Regions from separate parts of the Ureibacillus sp. FSL K6-0165 genome, predicted to be linked through region 2. Evidence: a T-box and tRNA genes for the amino acid it is inferred to sense, from the RefSeq annotation. Region 2 holds a T-box; the other holds one or more tRNA genes.
The links. A T-box is a leader RNA that pairs with one kind of tRNA and senses whether it is charged. The one in region 2 lies ahead of alaS (alanine--tRNA ligase), so its partner is inferred to be a tRNA-Ala.
Positions count from the first base shown of each region.

Region 1: it encodes a tRNA-Ala, which carries the amino acid that the T-box ahead of alaS (alanine--tRNA ligase) is inferred to sense. The anticodon was not compared.

Region 1 is NZ_JBBOQS010000001.1:263,623-271,470, forward strand. Features, by position in the region: gene NST00_RS01285 (YfiT family bacillithiol transferase) at 133-642, opposite strand; gene NST00_RS01290 (succinate CoA transferase) at 715-2,232, opposite strand; tRNA gene NST00_RS01295 (tRNA-Ala) at 2,506-2,578, shown strand; gene NST00_RS01300 (NUDIX hydrolase) at 2,891-3,457, opposite strand; gene NST00_RS01305 (GGDEF domain-containing protein) at 3,566-5,032, opposite strand; gene NST00_RS01310 (chromate transporter) at 5,142-5,669, opposite strand; gene NST00_RS01315 (chromate transporter) at 5,666-6,220, opposite strand; gene ggt (gamma-glutamyltransferase) at 6,378-7,848, opposite strand, start outside.
Region 2 is NZ_JBBOQS010000001.1:1,917,271-1,925,118, reverse strand. Features, by position in the region: gene NST00_RS09575 (DUF1292 domain-containing protein) at 291-809, opposite strand; gene NST00_RS09570 (DUF1292 domain-containing protein) at 942-1,253, opposite strand; gene ruvX (Holliday junction resolvase RuvX) at 1,368-1,790, opposite strand; gene NST00_RS09560 (IreB family regulatory phosphoprotein) at 1,801-2,061, opposite strand; gene alaS (alanine--tRNA ligase) at 2,165-4,825, opposite strand; T-box leader at 4,878-5,130, opposite strand; gene NST00_RS09550 (TerC family protein) at 5,293-5,973, shown strand; gene NST00_RS09545 (aspartyl protease family protein) at 6,029-6,406, shown strand; gene NST00_RS09540 (sporulation protein) at 6,518-7,288, opposite strand; gene NST00_RS09535 (TetR/AcrR family transcriptional regulator) at 7,564-7,848, shown strand, end outside.

The DNA of each region.
Region 1 (7,848 bases), 1.7 Mb from region 2:
ATCTGTAAGCGGATTCAAATCGACTTTTTCTTATACATTTCTCTTCTGATAAGGCAAACATTCTAAATTTTTTTTGCTACTAAGGAAAGATATTTTTACCAGCCTACCAACTTTCAGAAAACCGATTATATGTTATTTGGATAGAGCGATTTGAATTTGAGCTAAATGATGTTCTGCATGCCAATGGAGTTTTGTAAGTTCTGATGCTACCGTCGTTTTACCGTTGATTTGATGGTTATATGTTCGATATAATTGTTCTTCCGTTAAAGTTTGTCCTAAAGAAACGATCCGCTCGTTGATGCCTTCTATCATTTTCACAGAACTTTCAACTGGAAGATTTGTATCCGGTAACACTGCCCATAAGTTTTCATCAAATACAGATACTTTCGCATTGTCATCTGTTAGCGCTAACTTTAATCGAATATACATGTTCACTTGGGCATCTGCAATATGATGAACCAGCTGGCGAACAGTCCACGCACCTTCACGATATGTTTTATTCAACCCCTCATCATTCAATACGCCTACCGTTTCTCTCAAGCGAACCGGAAATGTTTCGATGTCCTTTAACCATTTCTGAACTTGTTCCAAAGTCACTTTTTCGGGAACTTTCAATTCTCCAATCGGGTAACGTACATCCATTTTCTACACGCTCCTTATTAGGTTATTAAAAAAGGGTTACGTGTTGGAGAACGTAACCCTTTTTATATTACATTATTTTACTTCTGCTCCTTCAAAAAGCATAGTACCTTTTTCTTTTAAGTTTGTATGGAAGGAGAAGGCTTTTTCAAGGATGTGTGGTGTTTGTCCACCCACTTTTGCTTTTGCTTCTTCAAAGTATGCACGTAATTGTGATCTGTACATAGGATGTGCAATTTCGATAATTTTTTCTGCTCTCTTCACTGGTGGAAGTCCGCGAAGATCTGCATATCCTTGTTCAGTAATAATTACGTCTACATCGTGCTCTGTATGGTCAACATGCGATACGAATGGTACGATTGCTGAAATTGCTCCACCTTTTGCTAATGAAGGCGTTACGAAGATAGTAATGCGAGCATTACGTGCAAAGTCACCAGATCCACCAATACCGTTCATGATATTAGTACCGCTTACGTGTGTTGAGTTTACGTTACCGTAAATGTCAACTTCTAAAGCTGTGTTAAATGAAATAACTCCTAATCGGCGAATAACTTCTGGGTTATTTGAAATTTCTTGAGGTCTGAACATGATTTTGCCTTTGTATTTTTCCAAGTCTTCCGCTAATGAATCAACGCGTTTCTTAGAAAGCGAGAACGCAGTACCAGATGCGAATTTAACAATCCCTGCATCAATTAAGTCAAAGATTCCATCTTGTAATACTTCAGAGTGAACTACTACATCTCTGAATTGAGCATCTTTCATATTTTTAAGAACTGCGTTAGCAACAGAACCTACTCCAGATTGTAGTGGAGCTAAAGAAATTGGTAATCTTCCCTCTTCTACTTCTTTATTTAAGAAGTCGATTAAGTGGTCTGCAATTGCTTGTGTTTCTTCATTTGGTTCAAATAAAGGAGAAGGAATATCAGGTTGTTCAGATAAAATAACACCTTTTACTTTTGCAGGATCAACTTTGATTCCAATTTCACCAATGCGGTCAGAAACGTTGTAAATTGGGATTTCTCGACGTTCACCTTGTTCTTTTTGTACATAAATATCGTGAAGACCTTCATATGCTCTAGGTGCAGTTAAGTTTACTTCGATGATAACGTTTTCAGCTTTCTCAACAAAAATTGGGGAGTTTCCTACAGAACCAGTTGGGATAATTAAGCCATCTTCAGTGATTGCTGCCGCTTCAATAATCGCATAATCAATTTTTCCTAAAGTACTTTTTCTTACTTCTTCAGCCGTATGAGACAAATGTTGATCGATATAGTACATTTCGCCACTATTGATTTTTTTACGCATTACCGCATTTCCTTGATAAGGAACACGTAAATTAATGATTCCTGCTTCAGCCATAGCTTGGTCAGCAGCTGGTCCAAGTGAAGCACCAGTATAAACATTCACTTTAAAGTTTTCCTTTTTGCCACGTTCTGAAAGCGCTCTTGGGAACTCTTTTGGCTCACCGAAAAGTGTGAAACCACTCATACCAAGGTTCATTCCATCTTCAATCCAAGAAGCCGCTTCCTCAGCAGAAACAATTTTGTCTAAGAAAGCTTTGTGTCGAATAACTTGGCTTAAATCCTTTTCCATTAACATGTCACCTCGTATTAATGATAATTTAGTATTAAATATATGAAAAATTTTTAAATAAAGCACAATTTTTCCAATACGAAGCCTAAAAAAAGTGTATATTTTTTCACTTACCTTTAAATTTTATTGTAAATATGAACCATATATTCGTCTAATAAAAGATTTCTATGATTATAATAGAAAAAAACTATCATTATATAGAAATAATTGCTTTTTCAAACTTTTCTTAAAGGATTGATAACTTTATAAAAATAGGTATAATATTGATTAATCGGGGCATTAGCACAGTTGGGAGTGCGCTACGCTGGCAGCGTAGAGGTCACCGGTTCGAGCCCGGTATGCTCCATTTTAAAAGAACCGCTAATCATTCCGCGGTTCTTTTTATTTTATATTAAAAAACAATTTTTTAACTGTTCGATGCAATTTTTTCTTCTTATTGCAAATTAACATATTCCTTTTTATATTTATAGATGATAGAATTATATATTTCCATATTCAATTGTTCTTTATGACAATATTCTCATTCCACATTCCCTCAAACATGCAAAAAAGCCGGTATTGCCGGCTTCCATGCTAGTTTAAAATAGAAAAATTCTTCGTATGCATAAATATTCATATTATTAACCATTAAGATATGGAAGAATCACCCCTAAATGGTTCATTTTCCTTGTAATAAACGCAACTTTTCATTTAATTTTTTATACACTACTTGTAATTCCCTTTCCGTGCTTGCTTCCACCGCTTCATCTAATAAAAACCATTTGATATCGCTGTTTTCATCTGGTTTAATATGCAATAATTCGTGTTCATTTGCTTCCAGTAAGAAAGTAGCATTGAGATGCAAATGAGTCGCCACATGTTTACCTTTTTTTTCATGGGCTGCTACCCCTAAAATTTCGATTGAAAATATATCTTTCAATACAGGGGTTACTTGTTTTAAACCCGTTTCTTCCTTCGCCTCTTTAATAGCTACTCCTAATAAGTCGGCATCTCCATCGGCATGCCCCCCTACCCATGACCATGATTGATAAATATTATGGTAGACCATTAACACTTTTGTACGGTCTTTATTCACAAGCCAAGCAGATGCAGTAAAATGGGCAAATTCATTGCCACGTGTCAATAAGTTATCAAAAGTATCCATATAACGTAAGATAAGTTCTTGATCCTTTGCCTCTTGTGCGTTATATGGCGTATAGTTTTTTATTTGTTGTCGTAAATCCATGATTGCTACCTCGATTCTTCTTTATTTTCATTAATGGTTTGATTAGTGCAACATGTTAACAAAATAGGCGTCTTTTTCATATCAAGACGCCATGATTTTATCTAGATTTTAATACTCTGTTTCGAAAATAGAATATTGGCCTTTTCCCTTTTCTTTTGCTGTATATAAAGCCACATCCGCTTTTTTATAAAGCAAATACTTATTATCCCCATCGTCAGGATAAAAAGAAATGCCAATACTTGCAGAAACCCCAAGATTATCAATGTCTGTATTTTGTTTAACAAGTTGATTAATTTCCGTAATGATTTTCTGTGCCAATTCTTTCGCTTCTTCGGTCGTTGTTGAATTCAGAACAACAATAAATTCATCTCCACCATAACGATAAGCCTCCCCATTTTTCGGGATGAGGGTGCGAATAATTTGAGCCACCTTTTTTAACAGCACATCTCCTGATTGATGTCCTAACACATCATTAACTTCCTTAAAATGATCTAAATCAATCATGAAAAAGGCTGTTTTCTTCCCTTTTTTTGTTTTGATTGCCGTTATAAATTCATCAAATGCAGAGCGGTTCGCAAGTCCCGTTAAGCGGTCATGGTAAGCTAAATACATTGGTCTTGCAATCACAAAAGATAGTACTAGTACGAAGCTAAAAATAATGATTAATTGAATGACAAACATTTTTTTTATTTGATGCAGATTGGCATTCCATAGTTTTTCATCATAGATGATTTCAATTACTTTGTTTTGAGCAAAGTCTCGATCAAATTCTGATTCATAAAACATGTAACGGAAAGTAGCAGGTGTACCATTCCAATAATAATCTATTTCTGTCGGTTGTTTCGATGATAACGTTCTGTCAAAGGCTTCCTTTTCTTTTTCCGTTAAGCGCCTTTCATTTGCAGATTTGCCAAGCGTTAATCCTCCAATGTTTAAAATATGAATGTCATAAATAAATGGATATAATCCTTTTAATTCTTGGATGTGATTAAAAAAGTTAAACGCCTTGAAAATATTATTTTCATTTAAAGAGTAGCTCAATTCAATCATATACTTTTTATCTGGTGTCGCCATGTAACTATACTTCTTTAATTCCCCTGTTTGTTGCTCTATATCTAACGCATCATGATAAAACTCTCCAGTCGCTCTTCTTTCATTTAATAGGGTGGTTAGTTTTTTACAACATTTTGTAAAATCTAGACCAATATCTTGTTCAAAACTACTATGAGTAATCACATTTTCTGTGTTGATTATGTATATATGCATCCCTAATGCTTGATTCAAGCCTTGGAAATCCCATTCATCAAAGTTTGGATTTTCATTATACTTCTCTATTAACATCTTCGTATATTCTTTCATTTTTTCAGCGCTGTTATCATCTAGTAGTAGAATCGCCTTTTCATAGGATTTTAAAGAATCTTTGATTGTGTCTTCTATCCTTTTAAATACGAATTCATTTTCCGTCTCCGTTTGTTTCTTCAACTGAAAAAAAGAAACGATTGCTAGAAAAGTGCAACTCATAATCGCTAATATTACGATACTTACTATTAATTTGACCCTTAAATTATATTTCATCTAACCACCTATATTTCATAGTTGAAAAGTATTTTCATGACACAAAGATAGAAGGCAAAATGGTGACACCCTAAAGAATGCCCCATATTGCCTATCATAACAACTTGTATTAAAGAAATATCCCACCAATTATAAGTCCCATCATCACAACAAAAGCAGGATGAATTTTTAATTTTTCAAGAGCAATGTATGCACCTACGATGAGTATAATCGTATAAATTATTCCAATTGTATCATAAGACGTTCTCAAAAAATCAAAGGTCAATTCTGCAAGCAATACAACAACTGCCGGTAAAACGAAACTAGACAATCTTTTGACTTTCGGGGATTGCCGATAACGATATAAAATGTTAAGTAAAATCAACATGGCAACTAATGAAGGCCCTACTGTTGCAAACAATGCTACAATCGCCCCCAAAACGCCCCCGACCTCATAGCCAATGTATCCTGCCATTTTAATCGCAATCGGTCCAGGCAATGAATTTCCTAACGCCAATACTTCGCTGAACTCTGATGTATTCATCCAACCATACTTATCAACAACTTCATATTCAATTAACGGAATGGAAGCAGGCCCCCCTCCATATCCTAAAATCCCTGGGTAGAAGAAGGCCAGAAATAATTGTATATAAATCATTCTATTCTCTCCTCTTTTTTGATTGGGAGAAGTAATGCAATCAAAAGCAATCCTGCAATGATGATGCCTGGATGAAGCTTCAGAATCAGCATTCCAACGATTGAAACGCACAAAATAATGCCTCCGACTTTCCACCCAAGAGACTTATGAGATTTTTTAAGAAAATCCCAAGTGAGTACTCCAAGCATTACGGCTACAATTGGAATAACTCCATTCGACATTCCTTTTACAAAATCAAAATCTTTAAATTGTTTGAGTGTGGCAAGGAAAAGAATCATTAATATAACCGATGGGAGAATAGCAGCGATTAAAGCATTGATTAAACCTAGCCATCCACCTACTCGATAGCCAATATATCCAGCCATTTTTGTAATAATGGGGCCAGGTAAAGTATTACCTATTGCTAACACATCCGCAAATTCTTCATCGGTCATCATTTGAAAGGTATCCACTACTTCTTTTTGAACAAGAGGGATAGTTGATGGCCCTCCACCAAATCCCAACATACCAGAACGGAAAAAGGCAATAAATATATCTCTCTGCCTTGCCATACTTTATCCCCCTTTATCGTAATGTAGGTAAAATTCTTATAGAATAGTATTTATATTATTTTTATATACTTTATATCTTTCTCTATATATTTTTACAAAATTTTCACATTTTGTGAATCAATTGTTATATTACGAACGAGAGGAATTGGAAAATTTTTTAATATCCAATGGCTATACCATCACCACGAGGATCTGCTCCTCCATACTTCACTCCCTTTTCATCGATATATATCGCTCCTGCGTGTCCCATCAAATCCGAAAACTCTTCTACCACTTCCACCTCATGCCCAAATCGTTCCAACTCCTTTTGCACATTTTTTGGAATACGGCTTTCCACTTTTAATGTATTAGTGGTTGCTCCCCAAGTCCTGCCATATAAAAATCGCGGAGCTTCGATAGCTTCCTGTACATTCATACCGTAATCGATAATGCGTGTTGCAAGGAGCGTTTGCGTTTGTGGCTGACCTTCTCCCCCCATAGTTCCGTAAATCAAGACGGGGCGATTATCCTTCATCAGCATGGCAGAATTGAGCGTATGGAAGGAGCGTTTTCTCGGTTGCAAGGAATTCACGTGTTTGTCATCTAAAGAGAAGAAGCTGCCTCGATTTTGCAATAATACCCCTGTTCCTTTTGGAATAAAAGCGGAACCAAATTCATGATAAATGCTTTGAATGCAGGAAACAGCATTTCCTTTTTCATCCACCACCGCAAACCAAACCGTATCCCCCTTTGGATCCATGGCAGGTAATGCCGTCGCATGGCAACTTTCTTTTATCTTTTCAGCAAAGCCAACTCCTCGCTCTTTACTGAGCAATTCGTTCAGCGGAATATGGTTGTATGTTGGATCAGTTAAATACTTGTCACGATCTCGGAAGGCATGTTTGATGGCTTCTGCTAATAGGTGATAATACTGTGCAGAGCCTTCTTCAATCTCCGCTAAATTCAATTGATTTAAAATATTCAATATGGATAAAGACGCCAATCCTTGTGTATTTGGAGGAAGATTATAAGCCACAAAGTTACGATAAGGCACTGAAATGGGCTCCACTAAATCGCTCGTATGTTTTTGGAAATCCTCTTTTGTCAAAATGCCTCCGTGTTTCTGCAAGTCTTCCACCATACGTTCCGTCAATTCACTATCATAAAAATAGTCCGCGCCGTTTTGTGCAATGAGTTCCAATGTGTGTGCCAAATCTTCTTGAATGAAGATATCTCCCACTTTGTAAGGCTTACCATCCTTTAGAAAGATGCGAGAAAACTCTTCAAAACGATTTAATGCACGAAACGTTTGATCTTTTTCATCCAAATTTACTTTCGTCCATGTGTGTTGGCTTGGAGTCACAGGAAAGCCTTCCTTTGCATAGGCAATCGCTTGTTCAAGGAGCTTATGCCATGGCATGGTACTTCCCATTTCATCTTGTCCGTATTGATATGCTACATTCCATCCCCGAACTGCACCGGGTACCGTAATAGCCGCAAGTGGACCGCGCGCAGGAATTGTTTCGTATCCTTTGGAGCGATAAAATTCAATGCTTGCCCTTTCGCCGGAACGACCACTTCCATTAATCGCTGTGATTACCCCGTTGTTTGCGTTATAAATGAGCCAAAAGTTATCTCCACCAATGCCA
Region 2 (7,848 bases):
CTGGTTTCCCCCCTTGCAACTCTTAACATATCATATAAAATTATGAAAGAATTAACAATATTGAAATGCGCTTTCGGTTGACTCTTTCGTTTTGTATATGTATTTGTACGTTTTTTCACAAGAAAAAGTTCTATCAATCTTATCATTTCTGATAAATACGAATTTTCAAACAACAATTTATAACAATGATGATTTAATAAATTGTCAATACAACTGTTTTTATTATGTTTCCCTGCGGTATGAAAAAATCAAACCGCAGGAATTCTTCAGCCTAAAAGGATTGATTAGAGTTATTGATTCAAAAACTCAACTGTTTCTTCAATTTTTTTCCATTCCTCATCTGACTCTACTGGGAAAATTTCTTGTATTTCACCATCTTCCGAATCGACGTAGCTTGCAACATAAAGGTTTTCAATTGGTTCCGTTTCATCGGTTGTATACACGACATATTTTTTTCCGAATTCATCTAATGTAAATCGATAAATGACTTTGCATTCTATTTCATTTCCTTCTTCATCCGTTGCAATAAATGCGTCTCTTTCTTCTTCAGAAAATGTATCAACTAGTGTATTGTATACTTCTTCAACCATGTCCCACTCTTCTTCTGTTTCCAATTCCTGAAAATTCGTCATTTCTAAATTTTCATCAAGTTCATATCGTACTGCTGAAATTTCTTCGCTTTCATTACCATCTTCATCGATTATCGTATAAATGCAATAAGAATGGTCGTCTGTATCAAAGGTAAATAATACTTTGTATTTCATCTCTACACCATCTTCTGTTGTTAAATAAAAATATTGTTGATCCATGTTTTCCTCCTAATATTTATAACCTTTTCAAGTTTAGTGTGGAACGTTCCATGAAAAATAATCGATATTATTAACAAGTAAATCAATCATAAGCATGAAAAAAGTAGGCAAAATTTTGCCTACTTTATATGATTATTCTTCATCGTCTTCTAGTTCAAATTCTTCTTCCAAAGAATTTAATACTTCTTCAATCATATCCCATTCTTCTTCCGTTTCAATCGGCTGAAGTTCTCCATCTTCTCCATTTTCAGCAGGAGTAAATGAAGAAGCGAAAATTTCGATTTGACCATCTTCATCTTCTTCCGCACCGACGATTGTATATAATACATAGGACTTTCCGAATTTCTCAGAATCAAAAGTGTGTATTACTTCGCATAATTGCTCATTTCCGTCTTCATCAATTACAGTAATATGTCTTTCTTCATAATCATGTTCATGTACCATGTTGGTCACCTCTTTTTAAGAATATAAACAAAATATATAATCATCCCTCGACATAATTGTCTTTAGGAAAGTATAAAACATGATGAAATCACTTTATTCACCCAACATGGGATCTTATTTAAATGATTTACTATCCAAATATCCTTGTAAAATCATGACCGCTGCCATTTTATCGATTACTTTTTTTCTCTTTTTTCGACTGACATCGGCTTCAATGAGCATTCGTTCAGCAGCCATTGTTGTTAAACGTTCATCCCAAAGCGTTACTGGCAAATTGAACGCATTTTCTAAAAGCTTCTTATAGTTCTCGGAAGCTTCTCCTCGTGGACCAACAGTGTTGTTCATATTTTTAGGATATCCGACAACAAATTCGGTAACCCCGTACTCTTTTACAAGCTCTTTAATTCGTTCAATCCCAAATTCGCCAGTTTCTTCGTCTATATGAATCGTCTCAATTCCTTGAGCTGTTAAACCCAATGGATCGCTGATTGCAATGCCAACTGTCTTCGTACCGACATCTAATCCCATTACTCTCATTGATTATTCCTCATTTGTTATTTCTAATATAGAATTTCACAAGCTCTTCTAAAATTTCATCACGTTCAAGTTTACGAATTAAATTTCGTGCATCTTGATGGCGAGGAATATATGCCGGATCACCAGATAACAAGTACCCTACGATTTGATTTGTCGGGTTATACCCTTTCTCCTCAAGTGCAGAGTACACTTTTAGCATTACTTGCTTGACTTCATCTTCCATTGATTCTTCTGGAAAGCTAAATTTCATTGTTTGATCAAACGAACTCAAGACCAGCACCTCGCTTTCGGAAATAAGGAGTTGGAAATTCTAGCTCCATTTTCTATATTATAACTGATTCAATTAGTCAGTGAAATAGATTTCTTTTTAATTATTATATAGATTTAACGTAATCATACACAGATTGAAGGGCTTCATCAAGTTTTGAAACTTCTTTCGCACCAGCCATTGCCATGTCAGGACGACCGCCACCTTTTCCTCCGCATTTCTCAGCTACTGTTTTGACGATGTTACCTGCATGATATTCTTTACCAGCAATATCTTTTGTTACACCTGCACAAAGCATGACTTTATCTCCGTCAACAGCTCCAAGAACAATAACTGCTTTTTCAAGCTTCACTTTTAAATCATCCATCATTTGACGAAGTTGATTATTATCTTTTGCCTCTACTCGTGTAGATAAAACAGTTATATCGCCGATTTTTTGTGCTGAATCAAGAACGTTTGCTGTTTCAAGGTTTGCCAATTTTTGTGATAATGATTCATTTTCTCGTTGTAATTCTTTATATTCACTTTGTAAGCCTTGAATTCTCATTACTAAGTCTTTTGGATTTGCTTTAAATTGTGCAGCTGCTTCTTGCAAGATTTTTTCTTCTTCTTTTACTGCAAGATATGCCCCCTTACCAGTAACAGCTTCAATACGTCTTACCCCGGCACCAATTCCACCTTCTGAAACGATTTTGAACAATCCAATTTCAGATGTGCGGTTTACGTGTAAACCACCGCAAAGCTCAATTGAATAATCGCTTACTTGTACAACGCGAACGATATCTCCATATTTTTCGCCGAAGAGGGCCATAGCACCAAGAGCTTTTGCTTCGTCAATCGGCATTTCTTCAATAACTACTTCAATGTCGTCCCAAATTTTTTCATTGATGATTTGTTCAATTTTTTCTAACTCTTCTTTTGTTGCTTGTCCGAAGTGTGTAAAGTCAAAGCGTAAACGATCTGGACCTACATATGAACCAGCTTGATTTACATGTTCACCTAATACATCTTTTAAAGCACGGTGTAATAAGTGAGTTGCCGTATGGTTTTTCACAATCAGTTTTCTTTCTTCTGCATTCACTTGCGCCTTTACATGATCGTTAAGATGCATTTCACCTGATTCAACAATTACTGTATGAAGATGCTGCCCGTTCGGTGCAAGTTGAACATCTTTTACAACAGCTTTGAATGTATCGCTCTCAAGAGTACCTTTATCAGCGATTTGACCACCCATTTCAGCATAGAATGGTGTTTCCGCTAAAATGACTAATACCTCTTCTCCTTCAGAAGCTACATTTACTTCCTGACCGTTTCCTACCATAGCAACGATGGTTGAGTCACATTCTGCCACTTCATATCCAACGAATACGGAAGGTTGTTTTAAGTTCGTTAATACTTCATTTTGCACTTGCATAGAATCAACATCAACACGTGCACTTCTTGCTCGTTCACGCTGTTTTTCCATCTCCGCTTCAAAACCTTCGTAATCGATTGTCATTCCTTGTTCTTCAGCATATTCCTCTGTTAATTCAATTGGGAATCCATACGTATCATATAAGCGGAACGCGTCTTCACCTGGTATTTCATTACGCCCTAATTTCTTTTCACGTTCAATTACTTCATTTAAAATTTCAAGGCCACCATCTAATGTTTCTAGGAAACGAATCTCTTCATTTTTCACAACTCGTTGAATAAATTCACTTTTCTCACTTACTTCTGGATAGAAGTCTTTCATAATTTCTCCAACAGTTGGAACGAGTTCAAACATAAATGGCTTTTCAATACCGATTTGTTTTGCATATCTTACAGCACGACGTAATAAACGGCGAATTACGTAACCGCGTCCTTCATTTGATGGAAGCGCTCCATCACCGATGGCAAATGCGACTGTTCGAATATGGTCCGCAATTACTTTAAACGGTGTGTTGATATCTTCTTTATTGTTGAAAATTTCTTTCAAATCAATTTCACCAGGTCGTTTGTAACGACGGTTTGCAAACTCTTCAATTTTTTCAATGATTGGCATAAATAAATCTGTATCAAAGTTTGTCGGAACGTTTTGTACGACAGAAGTAATCCGTTCAAGGCCCATACCCGTATCGATGTTTTGTTTAGGTAGCGGCGTATATGTGCCATCTGGATTGTGATTAAATTGAGAGAACACTAAGTTCCAAACTTCTAAGTAACGTTCATTTTCGCCACCTGGGAATAATTCTGGATCGTTTGGATCATCGCCATATTCTGGACCGCGATCATAGAAAATCTCTGAATTTGGACCAGATGGACCTTCCCCGATATCCCAGAAGTTTCCTTCAATGCGAACGATACGTTCTTCTGGTAAGCCAATTTCATTTTTCCAAATGTTATAAGCTTCTTCATCTTCTGGATGGATTGTTACTGAAAGCAGTTCTGGGTCAAATCCCATCCATTTTGGATCTGTTAAAAACTCCCAAGCATAATGAATTGCTTCTCGCTTAAAGTAGTCACCAATAGAGAAGTTACCTAACATTTCGAAAAATGTATGGTGGCGAGCCGTTTTCCCTACGTTTTCTATATCGTTTGTACGAATGGATTTCTGAGCATTTGTAATACGTGGATTTTCAGGAATTTCACGACCATCAAAATATCTTTTTAAAGTCGCTACCCCAGAGTTAATCCAAAGTAAAGACGGGTCATTCACTGGAATTAATGAAGCTGATGGTTCAACTGCATGGCCTTTTTCAATAAAAAAATCTAAAAATTTGCGACGAATGTCTGCTGCTTTCATTCAATATTACCTCCTACTAATATTTTTGAAATTAAAAAAAGCCTTCATCCCAATAAGGGACGAAGACATTAAATTTCGCGGTACCACCCTCGTTACAGTTTCATTTCATATCGTACACCTAAATACTCGTTTAACCGTTTCATTTTGAAACTGTCACTCTAGCCACTGTAACGTAAGTGAACGGCAGGTTTTAACTGCACTCTGGAGTAGCTTTCCGCAATTGCCACTAGTGAAGATTCTTTCAGCCTACGGAATCTCTCTCTTTCCACTGGACAAAAACGTACTCTCTCCATCATCGTATTGAAGTATAAGCTGTTTATGATACATAGTACGAATTGAAATATTCTCACTAAATTATAAAAAAACGATAATTTCATGTCAATTAAAAATACCTTCTTTGTAAATTACTTCTTAACATGGATGGTAGGACATATACTTTCCAAAAAAGTATAGATGGGAGAGCAGATATGGAAACTATTTCGATGGAATTTTACACTGCACTAATGTCTATTATTTTTATCGATCTTGTTCTTGCTGGCGATAATGCATTATTGATTGGAATGGTTGCAAAAAATCTGCCATCGAAACAACAAAAAAAGGTTATTATCATTGGAACGCTAGCTGCCATTTTTATGCGCATTATCTTTACACTGCTTGCAGTGAAATTGTTAGAAATTGATGGATTACTATTTATTGGCGGCGTATTGTTAGTATATATAGCGATAAAACTGCTAGTGACTGAAGAAAATACCGATATACGCGTATCAAAGAAATCCTTTTGGGGTGCAGCTTGGACAATCATGTTAGCAGATTTTTTAATGGGCATTGATAATATTATTGCGGTTGCAGGAGCAGCTTATGGAAATATGCTACTAGTCATCTTTGGTCTCCTTATCTCTATTCCCATAATTGTTTGGGGAAGTACAATTGTCATTCGCATCATCGAAAAATTTCCTATTTTCATCTATTTAGGTGCTGGTGTCCTTGCATGGACTGCATCAAAAATGATTATTCAAGATGCTTATGTTCAGCCTTATTTAACAAATCCGTTACCTATAATCTTGTTCCAATTATTATTAATATTCATCGTTATTGCAATTGGTTTTATTCTGCGTAATAGAAATAAAACACATATAAGTACAAATTGAATATTGATTAACAAATTGAAATAGAATGGAAATAAAAGCTTTTGGGAGGTAAAATATGCAGCTTCTCTTTGAAGATGGTTTATTGCTATCAACAATTGAAATTTGCTATAAAGGGAAAAGTAAATTGTTAAGCCGAGTTGCAATCGATTCAGGTGCCTCCCATTCCTTTATCAATATTGATTCAGTACAAGAGATAGGTATCTATTTTGAAAACGGAGATTCGCTAGTTCGTCATTATGGAATCGGTGGAGTAGAATATAGTTTTATGAAAAAATTGGATTATGTAAAAATTGGCGAAAAGACGTTTCCTAATGTTCATATTGATTTTGGAACATTGCAAGGATTTAATATTCAAGGTTTGATTGGACTTGATATATTAAAATCCGGTGAATTTGTTTTAGATTTGAAACACTTAAAATTACTAACTCACTGAAAATGTAGGAAAAAATAGCCTGTTATACGAGCGAACTAGGATCCTAACTTCACTAGTCCGCTCATTCTGTTGGCAATCTCTGTTTTATATAAAAGATAATAGATTTTTACATTATGAATATCTCGAAATAATTTGTTGAAGCTTAGATTCAATATGGTACATATCCGCTTCTGTAAATGTAACGCGCACGTGGCTTTCATCCACATCCAACATTTCAGCAAACAATCCACCAAGTCCCCTTGCTCTTCTGTCCACTTCCAATAATAATTCCACGTAGCCTTCCTCTTGGGAAAGAAAAGCAATCTCTAGTTCATCTAATCGACCTCGAAACGGCCCTGTTACTGGAACAAATTCAAATTCTTGAATAAAAGGATAGTTTTTTCGGTATCGGAATGATACTTGTTCATTTTCCGCTTTTCGTAAACGAAAACCTAAATGTTGTACAGCATTTAACACATGAGAAGCCAATCTTGATGGACGAACTTCTATAAAGTCTTTATCTGTTGAATCCACACCGCTTTGAATGTCTAATTCCGTTTTCACCCATACTCTAGAATTTCCTATCGTTACAGGTGTGTCTACTGGCAGCACGAAAGAAAACGGGATGATTTTTGTTTCATTTGCTTGAATCATAAAAGGATCACTAATTTTGAATTTATGGAATGCAAATGGAACCGAAACTTTTCGATCATCGACTTCTTTTATATAAGTCGTATATAAAGTGAAATAAATCGTATTGATTTGTTGAGCAACATTTCCTCCATATACTTCTACTTCACCGCGCACCGTTTCACCAGCACTGTAGGAAGACTTCTCCAACTGAGTATCCACTTTTGCTGAACCAATACCAAAAGATGCTAGCATTTTGTTAAAAAATGACATAGTTTACTCTCCTTCATTTAAGAAATTTCCCCATTATTACGATTCTATTTTCGATAAAGTTTCAGTGAAGTATTTTCTGACATAGATTTACAGCATATAACGATTGATTTATTGAATCGTTTCTTACGAATCAGCGAATTTACTAAGATAATAAAAAAACTACATAACATGTAAATACACTTGCAAAGGGAGATATTGTGTGGTAAAGTACATTACGTGAAACAAATGACTAATTTTCTCATTTGGTCATAATTTATTAAAGTGAGGTGAATGTATTGAGCGTTGACAGAAAACAATTAATACTTGAAGCTGCAAAAAAATCCTTTTCTTTATTTGGATACAAAGCAACCACGATGGATCAAATCGCGAAACTTGCCAATGTGGGAAAAGGTACAATTTATACATTCTTTAAAAATAAGGAAGAACTATTTGATGAAATTATTACATCTCTTATTAAAGATATGAAAACTGAAGCAGAAAAAGCCATTAATCCTAATAGTAGCTTCGATGAAAACATTAATCGTGTATTATTAAGACTTCTAGAATTTCGACAGTCTCAT